Regions from separate parts of the Pseudarthrobacter phenanthrenivorans Sphe3 genome, predicted to be linked through region 1. Evidence: riboswitches for the same ligand, from Rfam matches in the RefSeq annotation. Region 1 holds a riboswitch; each other region holds the start of a gene.
The links. A riboswitch is a leader RNA that binds a small molecule or an ion and turns the genes downstream of it on or off. The one in region 1 is predicted to bind thiamine pyrophosphate.
Positions count from the first base shown of each region.

Region 1 (4,818 bases):
TCGGCAAGAGCGCCGACGTCGTCCCCTGACGGCACTTCAATGAGGACCTCCCCCAAGCCAAGCGTGTCCTTCCGCGGGCCGGCGCCGCGGCTGTTCCAGACATTCATGGCCATGTGGTGGTGGTACCGGCCAGCCGAGACGAACAAGGCCTGCCCGTGCCAGCCGGCAGTCTTTTCGAAGCCCAGCGTACCCACGTAGAAGTCGCGGGCCGTCTGGACGTCACCCACCTGCAGGTGCACGTGCCCCACGCCCGCCACGGTTCCACGCTGGCGCTCCAGCGACTCCTCCGTGAGGTGCTGCTCCAGGTAGCGCTGCGGCGGAAGCGCCAGGCTGTCCATCACCACGTCAGTGCCGTTCCAGGACCAGTTGCTGCGGGGGCGGTCCCAGTAGAGCTCGATCCCGTTGCCTTCCGGGTCAGTGAAGTAGAAGGCCTCGCTGACCAGGTGGTCTGCGCTGCCGGTGAAGGAGCGGGGCTCAAACCGGGCGGCGGTGGCGATGGTGGCGGCCAGGTCCGCCTGGTTCTCGAACAGCAGCGCAGTATGGAAGAGGCCGGCCTCTCCCCTGCCCGGAAGGTTCAGGCCCGGAGCGGGTGCCAGGTGCACCAGCGGCTTCTGCAGCCGGCCAAGATAAAGCCCGCCGTCCTGCTCCGCCACGACCTCCAGGCCCAGGGCGCGCTGGTAGTAGTCCGTCATGACCTTCATGTCGCCCACCTTGAGCATCACGGTGCCCATGGCGAGATCGGCAGGTAGAAGATCCTGGTTTGTGGCTTCTGCGGTCATTGGAAACTCCCGGTGCTGGGGCCCTCGGGTTGCGGGCCTGTCACTATTAAAATTACTTGAAGCTTCAATTTATTCCAAGTGCTGGTTCCGGTTGCCCCCAGGACGACGGGTCATCCCACGATCCGTCCTCCCAGCACTACATGTGCCAGGTCCCTTATGGTCCCCGGCGTCGTCCGCGGGTCCTCCCGGCACAGGACGACGTCTGCCCGCGCCCCCTCGCCGATGGCCTCGGCACCCAGCCACTTCCGCGCGTCCCAGCAGGCAGCATTGAGGGCAGCCGGCATGGGCAGTCCCGCGGCATGAAGGGCCAGGATTTCGTCGGCGATCCTGCCATGCCTGATGACGCTGCCGGCATCGGTTCCGGCGTAGATCCGCACCCCTGCTTCATACGCCTCCAGCACACGCTCCTCCCGGCATTCCCACAATGAACGCATATGCGCCGCGTACACGGGGAACTTTGGATCGGCCTGTGCCGCAATGTCCGGGAAGGTGGCGATGTTGACCAGGGTGGGCACAATGGGCACCTGTTGCTCCACGAACCGGGGAAGGTGCCTCGGCAGGAGCCCCGTGGCGTGCTCGACGCAGTCGATGCCGGCGTCCAGCATGTCGTCGAGCGTCTCCTCCGCGAAGCAGTGGGCCGTAACGCGTGCGCCCTCATCGTGGGCGGCCTGCACAGCATCACGGACGACGGCGGCGGGAAACGATGGCGCCAGGTCACCGGCGCCCCGGTCAATCCAGTCCCCCACGAGTTTGACCCAGCCGTCACCGTCCCGTGCCTGCTTCCGGACGGCTTCAACGAGTCCCTCCGGTTCAACCTCTTCTGCGAAGCCACGCAGGTACCGCCGTGTCCGGGCAACATGGCGGCCGGCGCGGATCAGCAGCGGGACGTCAGCCCTCCCCTGCAGCCATCGGGTATTTGCGGGAGAGCCGGCGTCCCGGACCAGCAGGGTGCCTGCCAGAAGGTCGGTCCGGGCCTGTTCCTCGGCGGCCGCATCGTGCACCGCTCCTCCCGGACCCAGCCCTATATGGCAATGGGCATCCACGAAACCCGGCAGCACCCAGCCCGCCAGGATGCTGTCCGGCACCTCCGCCGGGCGCCGGAAGGTCAGCCTCCCATCGACGGACCACAGTCCGCGCTCCTCACGGTCGGGTCCCGTCAGGACGGGCCCCGTGAACTGGATGATTTCTGCCATGAACCTGCCTCTTTCTCGCCCGGACAGGCTAGCACCGGCGATGTGACAACGAAGGATTCGGGGGCTGTGGTAGCTTCTTGGTGACCACACGGGTGCCCCTGCAGGGGCTGAGATCGGGCTGACGCAGCCTGCGACCGTCGAACCTGTCCGGGTAATGCCGGCGAAGGAAGTGAGTATTCCTTGAGTACACCAAATGAACCGCTGTCCCCTGCCCAAAAGAACCAGCAGCCGGCTTCGCCCGGCAGCCACACCCCGGTGACCCATTCCCTGAAATCGCACTCGCTCGCCTACCTTGAAGACCCCGATTCCGGCATCCGGGTTCCAATAACAGAAATCGCGCTGGAGGCTTCCCCTAACGGCCTGGCGAACGAGCCGTTCCGGACCTACCGGACCGCCGGGCCGGGCAGCGACCCCGTGCGCGGCCTGGAGCCGTTCCGGTCGAATTGGATACTGGGGCGCGGTGACACGGAAACGTATGGCGGCCGGGAGCGGAACCTCCTCGACGACGGCCGCTCGGCTGTCCGCCGCGGTGCCGCCAGCGCTGAGTGGAAGGGAGCGCGCCCGGTGCCCCGCCGCGCCGTCGGGGGCCGGACGGTGACGCAGATGCACTACGCACGGCAGGGCGTGATCACGCCGGAAATGCGGTTCGTGGCGTTGCGGGAGAACTGCGATGTTGAACTGGTCCGCAGCGAAGTGGCCGCCGGCCGGGCCATCATCCCCAGCAACATCAACCATCCTGAGTCCGAGCCCATGATCATCGGCAAGGCGTTCCTGGTGAAGATCAACGCCAACATCGGCAACTCCGCTGTCACCAGTTCGATCGCCGAAGAAGTGGACAAGCTGCAGTGGGCAACCCAGTGGGGCGCGGACACTGTCATGGACCTTTCCACCGGAGATGACATCCACACCACACGGGAATGGATCATCAGAAACTCTCCGGTACCGATCGGGACCGTCCCGATCTACCAGGCCCTGGAAAAGGTGAACGGCGAAGCGAATGCCCTGACGTGGGAAATCTTCCGCGACACCGTGATTGAGCAGTGCGAGCAGGGGGTGGACTATATGACCATCCACGCCGGGGTCCTGCTCAGGTACGTTCCCCTGACGGCCAACCGGGTCACGGGCATAGTGTCCCGCGGCGGTTCCATCATGGCCGGCTGGTGCCTGGCGCACCACCAGGAGAACTTCCTCTACACCCACTTTGACGAGCTCTGCGAAATTTTCGCACGGTACGACGTCGCGTTTTCCCTGGGCGACGGCCTGCGGCCCGGGGCGACGGCGGACGCCAACGATGCGGCGCAGTTCGCCGAACTGGACACCCTGGCTGAACTCACGCAGCGCGCCTGGGAGTACGACGTCCAGGTGATGGTGGAAGGCCCAGGCCACATTCCGTTCCACCTGGTGCGGGAAAACGTCGAGCGCCAGCAGGAGCTGTGCAAGGGCGCGCCCTTTTATACACTCGGTCCACTTGTCACCGACGTGGCGCCCGGCTACGACCACATCACTTCAGCCATCGGCGCCACCGAAATCGCGCGGTACGGGACCGCGATGTTGTGTTACGTCACCCCCAAAGAGCATCTGGGGCTGCCGAACAAGGACGACGTCAAGACCGGGGTGATTACCTACAAGATCGCGGCGCACGCAGCCGACCTGGCCAAGGGGCACCCGGCAGCGCACGAGCGCGACGACGCCTTGTCCAAGGCACGGTTTGAGTTCCGGTGGCGCGACCAGTTCGCGCTGTCCCTGGACCCGGTCACGGCAGAGGCGTTCCACGACGAAACGCTCCCGGCAGAACCGGCAAAGACCGCGCACTTCTGCTCCATGTGCGGGCCCAAGTTCTGTTCCATGAGGATCAGCCAGGACATCCGGGACGAATTCGGGTCCGCCCAGTCCCAGGCTGCCTTGGCGGAGGCCGCCGCCGGCATGCAGGGCAAGAGCGAGGAGTTCCTCGCGGCCGGCGGAAGGGTCTACCTGCCGGAGCTCAGCGTTCCACCGGCAGTCCGGGCTTAAGGCCCTTCAGGTTCCGTCCGGCTGGCCATTGGGGGCCAGCCGGACGGGCTCAGGACGCACGGACCGGCTGGACGCGGCTGACGTCACTAACGAAGGCCCGGATAATGCGGTCCCCCTCGGGAGAATCATGGGGCCGGTGACCTCCTGCGGAAGTGCGGTGCACAGCCCCGGTTTCCCGAAGGTAGCCTGCAATCTCCTCGTACAGCGGCTCCCAGCCGCCGGTCAGCACCAGCGTGGGGACCCCCGGCACGATATGCAAAGGTGCCTCCCACGGGGGCGCCTGCAGCCGCAGCCGCCGGGCGGACCGCTTCTCTTCCACCGTGACCGGATGCTGCAGGTCCGTGGCATAGACGCGGCGCACGAACTCCCGCTGGAAATCCTCGTCGCTGAGTTGGCGCCGGGCGTCGAACAAGGGCTGCATCAGGGCGATGTGCGCTGCCGTGGCCGGCAGTTCGGCGGTCAGCGACAGGCAGGCCGGTTCCACCAGGATGAGCGAGTAGACAAGATCGGGCCGTTCAACGGCAGCCATCATGGCCGGGATGGCGCCCTGCGCGTGGGCAACGACGTGCCCGCCCGCCGCGCCGCGGCCATCGTCGCCAAGGGACCGCAGCAGGATCCGCGTATCCTCGGCAAAGGACGGTTCAACGGGCTCCGCAAACGGGTCATAGCCGTGGCGGCGCAGGAACAGTGCGTCATAGGACAGGGCAAGACCGTGCTGCCGGGGCCAGGCCGCGGCACCGAACGTGCCCGCGCCGTGCACGAACACTACCCTCTGCTTGAACATGACCCAACCCTATTCCACAGCCCCGACATCCCAACCAGGTAGCGCCAAGTGT
Region 1 covers NC_015145.1:2,492,949-2,497,766, forward strand. Annotated here, with positions in the region: gene ASPHE3_RS11615 (VOC family protein) at 1-779, opposite strand, end outside; gene ASPHE3_RS11620 (amidohydrolase family protein) at 890-1,972, opposite strand; TPP riboswitch at 2,051-2,158, shown strand; gene thiC (phosphomethylpyrimidine synthase ThiC) at 2,153-3,982, shown strand; gene ASPHE3_RS11630 (alpha/beta hydrolase family protein) at 4,032-4,766, opposite strand.

Region 2 (4,818 bases), 330 kb from region 1:
TCATGGTCAGCCTCCTTGGACTGCGGTTACGAGTTCGACGTCGTCGCCCTCCGCGAGCGCGGTGGCGAACCACATGCTCCGCGGCACCACAGTGGCGTTGCGTGCCACCGCCACGCCCAGCCGGCGGCCGTCAACAGCCTGGCCGTCAGCAGCCAGGTCACGCCCCGTGACCTCGCTGACGAGCATGGTGATGGATGCGCCCTCAGGCACGGTATGCCCGGTTCCGTTCAGGGTGATATTCATACTTTCTCCTTGATGTCAGGTCCGGTGGCGGCAACGCCACCCGGGCGGACTGCGCTGCGCGAAAGGCCGTCCGAAAAACGTGCGGGATCAAAAGGGACCCAGCGCGGGTCTCCCCTGCCGTCCAGCAACTCCCGGCAGATTGCGGCCGCGGCGGGGGCCAGCAGTACGCCATGGCGGAAAAAGCCGGTGGCGATGATGAGGCCTTCCACGTACTTCTGTTCTTCGTGCCCTGCAGGGCGGACCGCCAGCGGCACCCGCCCCAGCAGCGGGGCGTTGTCCGGAGTGCCGGACCTGGGACGTGCTGTGCATTCCAGCAGCTCGAGCTCCGCCACCGCGGGCACCAAAACCTGGGCGTCGCGGAGCAGCTGGTAAACACCCCCGGCGGAGACCGCCCCGGTGTTGGACCCGTTGCCCTGCCCGAGGGCATCCTCCCGCTGCGTGGCCCCGACCACCACAGTGCCATCCCGGCGCGGCACGATGTACACGGGGACACCACGGACAAGTCCCCTGACGGTGGAGGTAAGCAGGGGCCGGAGGTGTGCGGGCACTGCCAGGCGCAGGATGTCACCGTGCACGGGCCGCAAGGGCAGGCGCAGGTCCTCCGGCAGGCCGGCGAGTGCCGCCGCGTCCAGGCCATTGGCCACCACTGTCTCCCCGGCAAGGACAGTCCCGCCGCCGGCCAGCCGCGCGCCCGAAACTGCACCGTCCTGCCAGAACAGGCCCGCTGCCCTGTCCGGCACGGCATAGCCGTCCACGGCTCCGGCCACGAAGCTTCCGCCGCTCCCGGCTCCGCCCTCGTGCCGGGCCAGGGTACGGCGCAGGCAGGCCAGCAGTTGCCGCGGATCCACCTGATGGTCAGCAGGGGTATCCAGCGCGCAGGCAATGGCAGGGCTCAGCAGGGGCTCCCGCCGCCGGGCTTCACGGATGGTGAGGGGCTCCACCGTGAGTCCGTTGGCCTGCTGCACGGCCCGCAGGTCCAGCAGCGCCTGCCGGTCGGCGGAGTCGGCACCCACGGCGAGCGTCGGCGTCGTAAGGTATCCGGGATCCGACCCGGCAGCCGCGGCGAGGTCAGCGGCAAAAGCGGGCCAGCGGGCGGCAGCGTCGAGCATGAGCTCCAGGAGGTCTTCCTCCTGGTAGTGCAGTTCGCTGACGGGAGCAAGCATTCCTGCAGCAGCCCAGCTGGCCCCGGAGCCGGGGGCATCATCGATGACCACCACTGACCGCCCGGACCGCCTCACCTCCCAGGCGATGGAATGCCCGATGACTCCTCCGCCGATAACGGCAACATCGGCACGGATCACGGCCCCTGGCCCGGCTGGTTCATCGAAAGCACCAGGGTGCGGCGGTTCGCTCATGTGTCTCCTTCCCTACGCCGGTATTAGCCGGATCAGGTCAAGCGGTCGGCTCTGACGCCCTCTCAGCCCGGCGCTTTATGACAGCTGCCGCGGCTCCCGCAGTACGAGGCCAGTGTAGAGGAACTAGGCTGGCTCCCATGAATGTGTCCCCCTCCCCCGCCGCTTCCCATGTCCCCGGAACCGACGCCTTTATCAATGCCGAAGGCAGCGCAGGCCTGCAGGCAGCACGGTTGTACCTCTGCACGGATGCGCGGCGGGACCGCGGCGACTTCGAACAGTTCGTCGATGCCGCGTTCGCGGGCGGGGTGGACATCATCCAGTTGCGGGACAAGTCGATTGAGGCGGCAGAGGAACTGGAACTGCTGGCGTTGCTGAAGGAAGCGGCCGTCCGCCACGGCCGCTTGTGGGCCGTGAACGACCGTGCGGACATCGCCGTCCTTTCCGGTGCGCCGGTGTTCCACATTGGACAGAAGGACCTCCCCCTCAACGCGGCCAGAACGCTGCTCAACGGGAACGCCGCTATTGGCCTGTCCAGCCACAGCCCGGAGCAGGTGGACGCGGCCCTGGCAGCTGCTGCGGGGCCCGCAGCGCTGGACTACTTCTGCGTGGGACCCCTCTGGGCAACACCCACCAAGCCGGGCCGCGCCGCCGTCGGACTGGACCTGGTGAAGTACGCTGCCGCCGCAGCGGGCCGGCAGGAAGAGTCCGACGGCGGCGTCCCCTGGTTCGCGATCGGCGGGATTGACCACGGCAACGTGGAACAGGTGGTGGAGGCCGGCGCCAGCCGGATCGTGGTGGTCCGCGCCATCACCGAAGCCGACGAGCCCGCAGCGGCGGCAGCTTCACTCCTGGCTGCGCTGGACGCCGCCCGTCCGTGAGGCTGCAGCCGAAAACCAGCCCGTCCTCCGCGCCGTTTCATGCACGATCCGCACAATTGGGGCTACGCTGATTTTCGTGTCACATCATCGGCTGGCCCCCAATGTCCACGAGCACACGAACGCCCTTGAGGCGGCCCTGAGCGCGCTGCGGACCGAGCTTGAGCTGCCCGGCCCGTACCCTGCCGAGGCAGTGGAGGACGCGGAAGCCGCAGTCTCGGCTTTGCGGCTTCCGGCCTATGACCTGACGGCGGTGGAGTTCATCACGATCGATCCGGCGTCGTCCACCGACCTGGACCAGGCGCTTTTTATCGAACGCGACGGCGGGGGCTACCGGGTGCTGTATGCCATCGCTGACGTTCCCTCCTTTGTTGCACCCGGCGGACCGCTGGACGCCGAGACACGGCGCCGGGGACAGACGTTCTACACGCCGGACGGCCGCATCCCGCTGCATCCGGAAGTCATCAGCGAGGGGGCGGGAAGCCTCCTGCCCGGCCAGGACTGCTCCGCGTTCGTGTGGGACTTCCGCCTTGACGAGGGGGCCGAGGTGGCCGAGGTTGCCGTCAGGCGGGCGCGGATGCGGAGCCGGGCCAAGCTCAGCTACAAGGGGGCCCAGGCGGAGCTCGACGGCGGCAGCCCCTCCGACGTGCTGCACCTCCTGAGGGAAGTGGGGCTCAAGCGAGTGGAGCTGGAGCGCGCAAGGGAGGGCGCCAGCCTGAACATGCCGGACCAGGAGATAGTGCAGCTTCCCGACGGCGGCTACCGGATTGCCGCTGCCCCGCAGCTGCCGGTGGAGGACTGGAACGCCCAGATCTCGCTCATGACCGGCATGGCCGCAGCGCAGATGATGCTGGCCGGGAAAGTGGGCATACTGCGGACCATGCCCTCGCCGGATGAACGCTCCCTGAACCATTTCCGGCTGCAGACGGAGGCGCTGGGGCGGCCCTGGAACGGCGAAATGAGCTACGGCGAATACCTGCGGAGCCTGGATCCTACCGACCCGCGCCAGCTGGCCATCATGCATTCGGCAGGCATGCTGTTCCGCGGCGCCGCTTACACCGCCTTCGACGGGACAGTTCCGGAAGATGCGGTCCAGTCCGCGATCGGCGCGGCCTACGCGCACACGACGGCACCGCTGCGCCGGCTGGTGGACCGCTTCGTGCTGGTGACCTGCGAGGCACTGAGCAACGGCGGCGACGTACCGGGCTGGGTACGGGACGCGTTGCCGTCCTTACCCGAGATCATGGCCGGTTCCGACCAGCTGGCCTCCCGCATGGAGCGCATGGCCCTGGACACCGTGGAAGCGGCGCTGCTGATCAACCACATCGGACAGGAATTCGACGCGATCGTGATCTCCGGGTCCAAGCCGCAGAAGGAAAACGGAAACGGCGGCAACGGCAGGAACGGCAACGGGAAGGGCGGCAACGGGCGCAACGGCAACGGCAACGGCGGTTCCGGGATCATCCAGATTGCTGAACCCGCTGTCACTGCCCGGTGCGCGGGTGACCTGGAAGCCGGCACCAAAGTCCGGGTCCGCCTCATTTCCTCTGACATCGCCACCCGGGAAGTGCATTTCGAACTGAGCCCTCCGGCGTCCTGAACCAGGCCGGTTTTGCCACTTCTCCCGCGGGCACAAGCGGCCAAAGCCGGGATTCCGCCCCCTTGCGGCTAGACTGAAGAAGTAGAAACGGATGCCCGGTCGTTGATTTCCTTGATTTGAAACCAACAAGCCCGCCCCTACGCGATCTTGAGATACACCCGCTGGTCACCAGTGCCAGCATTTTAGATAGCCCGCGATCGGCTTCCACTGGAATTGCGTGCGCGCCCGAGCGTGCTCCGGAGCGGCCCCTGGCCGGCCCGTTGAGCAGGCAGCGCCATTGCCCAAATGAATAAGGAAACTCCCCCGTGAGTGAATTGCATACCCACCAGCTCTTGACCGATGACTCCGGCACCGAAACCATCGAGCCCGAAGAAACAATCATCTCGGACGAGAAGCCGCACGAGATCGAGGAGAAATCCTTCGCGGACTTCAACGTCCGCGCGGACATCGTGGAATCCCTGGCCGACGCCGGGATCACCCACCCCTTCCCCATCCAGGCCATGACCCTGCCCGTGGCCCTTTCCGGCCACGACATCATCGGCCAGGCCAAGACCGGCACCGGCAAGACCCTGGGCTTCGGCATCCCCGCCCTGCAGCGGGTGGTGGGCCGTGACGACGCGGGCTACGAGAAACTCGCAGTTCCCGGCGCGCCGCAGGCCCTGGTCATCGTCCCCACCCGTGAACTCGCGGTACAGGTGGCCAACGACCTGCAGACGGCCTCCCGCAAGAGGAACGCACGCATCGC
Region 2 covers NC_015145.1:2,821,556-2,826,373, forward strand. Annotated here, with positions in the region: gene ASPHE3_RS13030 (thiazole synthase) at 1-4, opposite strand, end outside; gene thiS (sulfur carrier protein ThiS) at 7-243, opposite strand; gene ASPHE3_RS13040 (FAD-dependent oxidoreductase) at 240-1,598, opposite strand; TPP riboswitch at 1,591-1,708, opposite strand; gene thiE (thiamine phosphate synthase) at 1,736-2,476, shown strand; gene ASPHE3_RS13050 (RNB domain-containing ribonuclease) at 2,553-4,073, shown strand; gene ASPHE3_RS13055 (DEAD/DEAH box helicase) at 4,379-4,818, shown strand, end outside.
Region 2: another riboswitch for thiamine pyrophosphate. It lies ahead of ASPHE3_RS13040 (FAD-dependent oxidoreductase); the one in region 1 lies ahead of thiC (phosphomethylpyrimidine synthase ThiC).

Region 3 (4,818 bases), 1.5 Mb from region 1:
TCCAGCAGCTCGTCCACGCGCTCCCCGCCATGGCCCAGGTGCCGCGGCCCGAAACGCAGCTCGTCAAGCACATTGCCCGTGACGAACTGGTGCTCGGGTTCCTGGAACACCGTGCCGATCCGCTCAATGAGCACCTCGGCTTTCCACTTGTACGGGTCTATTCCGGCGCCGCGGCTGAGGTCCAGGGTGGCGGAAACCTTCCCCGCGGCCGGCTCGAGGAGTCCGGCCAGGGTCAGGGCAAACGTTGACTTCCCGGCTCCGTTGGGACCCGTGATTGCCAGCGCCTGTCCGGCACGCACCTGCGCTGAGATACCTTCCTGCACGGGCACCGGAGGTATCTTCCGGAAGCCGGTGCGGCGTGCTCTTTCGCGGGACACGGCCAGATTCTCGGCGGCGAGCAGCAGGCTGCCTGCACCGGCGGCGGGTTCCTGCCCGCGCGGCCTGGTGTCCGGGACATAGCCGGGCACCCAGACACCGGCGGCAATCAGCATGCTGCGCGCATCCGCCAGCACCTGGTCCGGCGGGCCGTCGAGCAGCACCGCTTCCTCAGTGGCGCTGCCCGGCTGAAGCACCACGATGCGGTCCACCAGGTCCTTCCATACGGACACGCGGTGTTCCACCACCACCAGGGTGGCCCCGGTCTTGTCCAGGCACCGCGCCACCGCGTCACGCACCTCCAGGACCCCAGCGGGATCGAGATTGGCAGTAGGCTCGTCCAGCAGGATCAGCCCCGGGCGCATGGCGAGGATGCCTGCCAGCGCGAGGCGCTGCTTCTGCCCGCCGGACAGTGCCGACGTCGGATGGTCCAGCGGCAGGTGGGACAGGCCGACGTCGTCCAATGCTTCATGCACGCGGGCCCAGATGGCGTCGCGGGGCACGGCAAGGTTCTCCGCACCGAAAGCGACGTCGTCGCCTACCCGGGAGAGGACCACCTGGGTCTCCGGGTCCTGCTGCATGAGGCCGGCGCGGCCACGCTGTTCGCGCGGGGACGCCCCGTCAACCAGCAGCGAGCCGGATTCGTCGGAGTCGCCGGCCCCGCCGTCGTCGTCCGCATCGCCCAGCACCCCTGCCAAGGCATGGAGGAGGGTGGACTTGCCGGCGCCCGATGGCCCCAGCAGGAGGACGCGCTCCCCCGGCAGGATGTCCAGCTCAAGGGCCTGCACCGCGGGCGTGGACCGCCCGGCATGCCGCCAGCCCCAGCCGCGGGCGCTGACGGCCGCCGGACGCACTGCCGCCGGAGCGTCATGGCGGGTAGGTGCAGCCATCAGGAGAAGACGGGCTCCGTTGCTGCCTTTCGTGAGGCAAAGGAGCTCAGGACGCCGGTCTTCGCCAGCCCGCGGGTGGCGAGCCAGGACAGGGCGCCCGCGATGATCGCGCCGGAAATCATGGTGAAGATGATGTACGCCAGCTTGTCGCCGCCTGAGTACGCGATGTTCCAGCCCCACGGAGCGAAGGAGTCGTTCAGGCCGCAGAAGAGGCCCGCCGCAGCGCCTGCCAACAGGGAAACGGGCAGGTTGAACTTCCGGTACACGAAGATCGCGAAAACGATCTCCGCTCCCAGGCCCTGGACAAAGCCGGAGAACAGTACGGAGGCGCCGTACTGGGAGCCCATGAGCAGCTCACCGGTGGCTGCAACGGTCTCGCAGAACAGCGCGGCGCCGGGCTTGCGAATGATGAGCATGCCTAGTACCGCCGGAATCATCCAGCCGCCGGCGATGAGGCCCGTGAGGGGCGGGGTAGACGGCATTCATGGGCGCCGAGACTGCGGCCGCACCCTGGGACCACGCCCAGAAAATAACGCCGCCGGCAATGGCGATAAGGGCCGCCACCACGATGTCCACCACGCGCCAGGACTTGGCCGTGCTCTTCTTCACTGCTGTTGTTGCCATGCGATCCTCCTGAGGAACAGGAGGGGAAAGTGGACGCGGCTGCCGGCACTGCTGCCGATGCGCGCGCACTTCGAGAACTCGACTCCCTTGCGCCGGTACTAACCGGATCAGGTTCGAGGGTCTGCGGCTGTCCGCACTCTCAGCGCCCACCTGCGGTGCCTGGCATGGCCAGTCCGACGGCGGCGCTCCCCTGTCGTTGAATGATTCTGTGTGTAAATAATCGCCCTGGTGGGCGTGGTCCAGTTTACACCGCAGGAGGGGTAGATTGTGGCCCATGACTGCCACTCCGCCCCATGTGACCGAGTACGATCCGGACTCCGACGCCGCCCAGCCCGAGGGATCGCTGGAAGCATTGATCGCCCGGATCGAGGCGGAAGTCCGGGAACTGCAGTTTCCCGGGTTTTCTCCGGATGATTCCCTGAACCTGGGCCTGCTCCTGGTGGAACTGGGCAAGGAACGGGACCTGCCCATCGCCATCGACATCACCAAGGGCAGGCAGGTCCTCTTCCACGTGGCCCTGCCTGGCGCCACACCGGACAACGACCACTGGATCCGCGCCAAGCAGCGCACTGCCGCCCGGTACGAGGTGCCCTCGCTGCTGGTGGGACTGCGCGGCCGGCTCGGGGGCGGACGAATCGAGGATCAGGGCTGGTTCGACGAACGCCGCTATGCCGCCCATGGCGGGTCGTTTCCCGTCTATGTGACTGGCGTGGGTGCGGTAGCCACCGTCACAGTTTCCGGGCTTCCGCAGGTCCAGGACCATGATCTGGTGGTGGAGGCGTTGCGGGAGGTCCTTCAGGGAGTGCGGTCCGGAGACGGGTTGTGACCGGACCGGCCGGCGAAAACCAGGTCCGGGCGGCGCTGGACAAAGCCTCGGATGAGATGATTTTCATCGGCCCGGACCACCCTTACTATCCGCTGCTGGCGGAGCTGGTGTCCGCCGTCGGAAATTCCTGGCAGCAGGGCTATGACCACGGCCGCCGGGGCGGGGACGACGCGAACCCCTACACGTGGAACAGCGCGGCGGGCTGATCCGCCGCCAGAGGAAATACAAAGGCTGCTTAGCATTTACATAGTAATCATGCTTACTATGTTGTCTCCCGGCTTATGAGGAGTACAGGACATGGCAGCCAGCACCCGCCTGACAGGCGCCCGCACAGGCCTGCAGAGAGCTGCTTTGGGCACCGCCGCCGTGTTCTGCCTGGCTGGCGTCCTCGGCTTCGTCCCGGGCGTCACCGCCAACTATGGTTCCCTGGGCCTTGCCGGCCATGGATCCGGAGCGCTCCTGCTGGGGATTTTCCAGGTTTCAGCACTTCACAACATCGTGCACCTGCTCTTCGGTGTGGCAGGCGTCCTGATGGCGCGCACCCACGCGCAAGCCAGGAGCTACCTCGTCTATGGCGGAGTGATCTACCTCGTCCTGTGGCTGTACGGCCTGCTGGTAGGCGACACCACGCCGGCAAACTTCGTCCCGGCAAACAACGCCGACAACTGGCTGCACCTGGTCCTGGGCCTGGCCATGATCGCCCTGGCCGTCATGCTGGCAAGGGGCCCTGCCACCAACGCGAGCACCAACAACGGCAGCAACGCCAGCACCAGCGCCAGCACCAGATCTGAAGGAGCATCATGAGAATCCCCGGACCGCGTGGACCCATCAGCACGGCCTTGTTCAGCGTCCTCGCCGGCGCCCCGGGCGCGGACACGGAAGGCCTGGACGGGCTGCACCGGATGGCGGCCGCCCGCCTGGCGGCCGAGATAGACATCATCGAGGACGATGACCTGCAACTCACGCTGTTTTGCCTCTACGAACTCCACTACTCCGGGCTCGAGGGCGTCAGTGATGAGTGGGAGTGGGCGCCGGGACTGATCCAGCTGCGGCATTCACTGGAAAAGCCCTTCGAAGCCGCCCTCAGGCAAGCCGCCCATGAGGCGGCCGGTGAGCTGGAGCTTCCCGCGGACATGGTCCCCACCAGCGACGCCGTGGCGGCCGTCCTGTTCGGCCTCGCGGCGCAGGACAGCGGTCCCAGCCTTTCCCGCTATGTGGCGAAAAAGGCAACCCTGGACCAGCTCAAGGAATTCCTGGTCCACAAGTCCATCTACCAGCTCAAGGAAGCGGACCCCCACACCTTCGCCATCCCCCGCCTGTCCGGACGGGCCAAGGCGGCGCTCGTGGAAATCCAGGCTGACGAGTACGGCGGCGGGCGGCCCGAGCGGATGCACAGCACGCTGTTCGCCCGAACCATGAGCGGGCTGGGAATGGACTGCGCCTATGGAGCGTATGTTGACGCGGTCCCCGCGATTTCCCTCGCGGCGGTGAACCTGATGTCCCTGTTCGGGCTGAACCGGCGGCTGCGGGGGGCCATCACCGGGCACCTGGCCATGTATGAAATGACGTCTTCCCAGCCCAACCGCCTGTACGGCAACGGGTTTCGCCGGCTTGGTTTCGATGCCGGCGTGACCCGCTACTTCGACGAGCATGTGGAAGCGGACGCCGTCCATGAACAGATCGCCGGCCGTGACCTGGCCGGCGGGCTGGTGGAGGCAGAACCGCACCTGCTCGGGGACGTGCTGTTCGGAGCCACGGCAGTCATGGCCATCGACGGCCGGCTGTCGGCGCACATCCTGCAGTCCTGGGAAAACGGCCGAAGCTCCCTCAGGGCGGCTGTACCGGCGGCAGCATGAGCAGCCAGCCTGCGGCGCGGTCCGCCGTGGAGGGACCCGCCCAGGACAATTCCGCGGTGGAGGGACCCGCCGTGGAGGGACCCGCCTTGGAAGGATCCGTCGAATACATCCTGCCCCTGCGCTGGACCGACGATTCCTGCCTGCCGGAACTGGCCGCCTACCTCCGCCGCCTCACGGAATGGATTCCCGTCACGGTGGTGGACGGTTCGCCGGTACGGCTCTTCGAACAGCACCGGGTGCTGTTCCC
Region 3 covers NC_015145.1:3,946,496-3,951,313, forward strand. Annotated here, with positions in the region: gene ASPHE3_RS18325 (ABC transporter ATP-binding protein) at 1-1,265, opposite strand, end outside; partial or broken gene ASPHE3_RS18330 (ECF transporter S component) at 1,265-1,889, opposite strand; TPP riboswitch at 1,956-2,091, opposite strand; gene ASPHE3_RS18335 (heme-degrading domain-containing protein) at 2,164-2,715, shown strand; gene ASPHE3_RS18340 (hypothetical protein) at 2,712-2,921, shown strand; gene ASPHE3_RS18345 (DUF4383 domain-containing protein) at 3,013-3,519, shown strand; gene ASPHE3_RS18350 (iron-containing redox enzyme family protein) at 3,516-4,571, shown strand; gene ASPHE3_RS18355 (glycosyltransferase family 2 protein) at 4,568-4,818, shown strand, end outside.
Region 3: another riboswitch for thiamine pyrophosphate. It lies ahead of ASPHE3_RS18330 (ECF transporter S component); the one in region 1 lies ahead of thiC (phosphomethylpyrimidine synthase ThiC).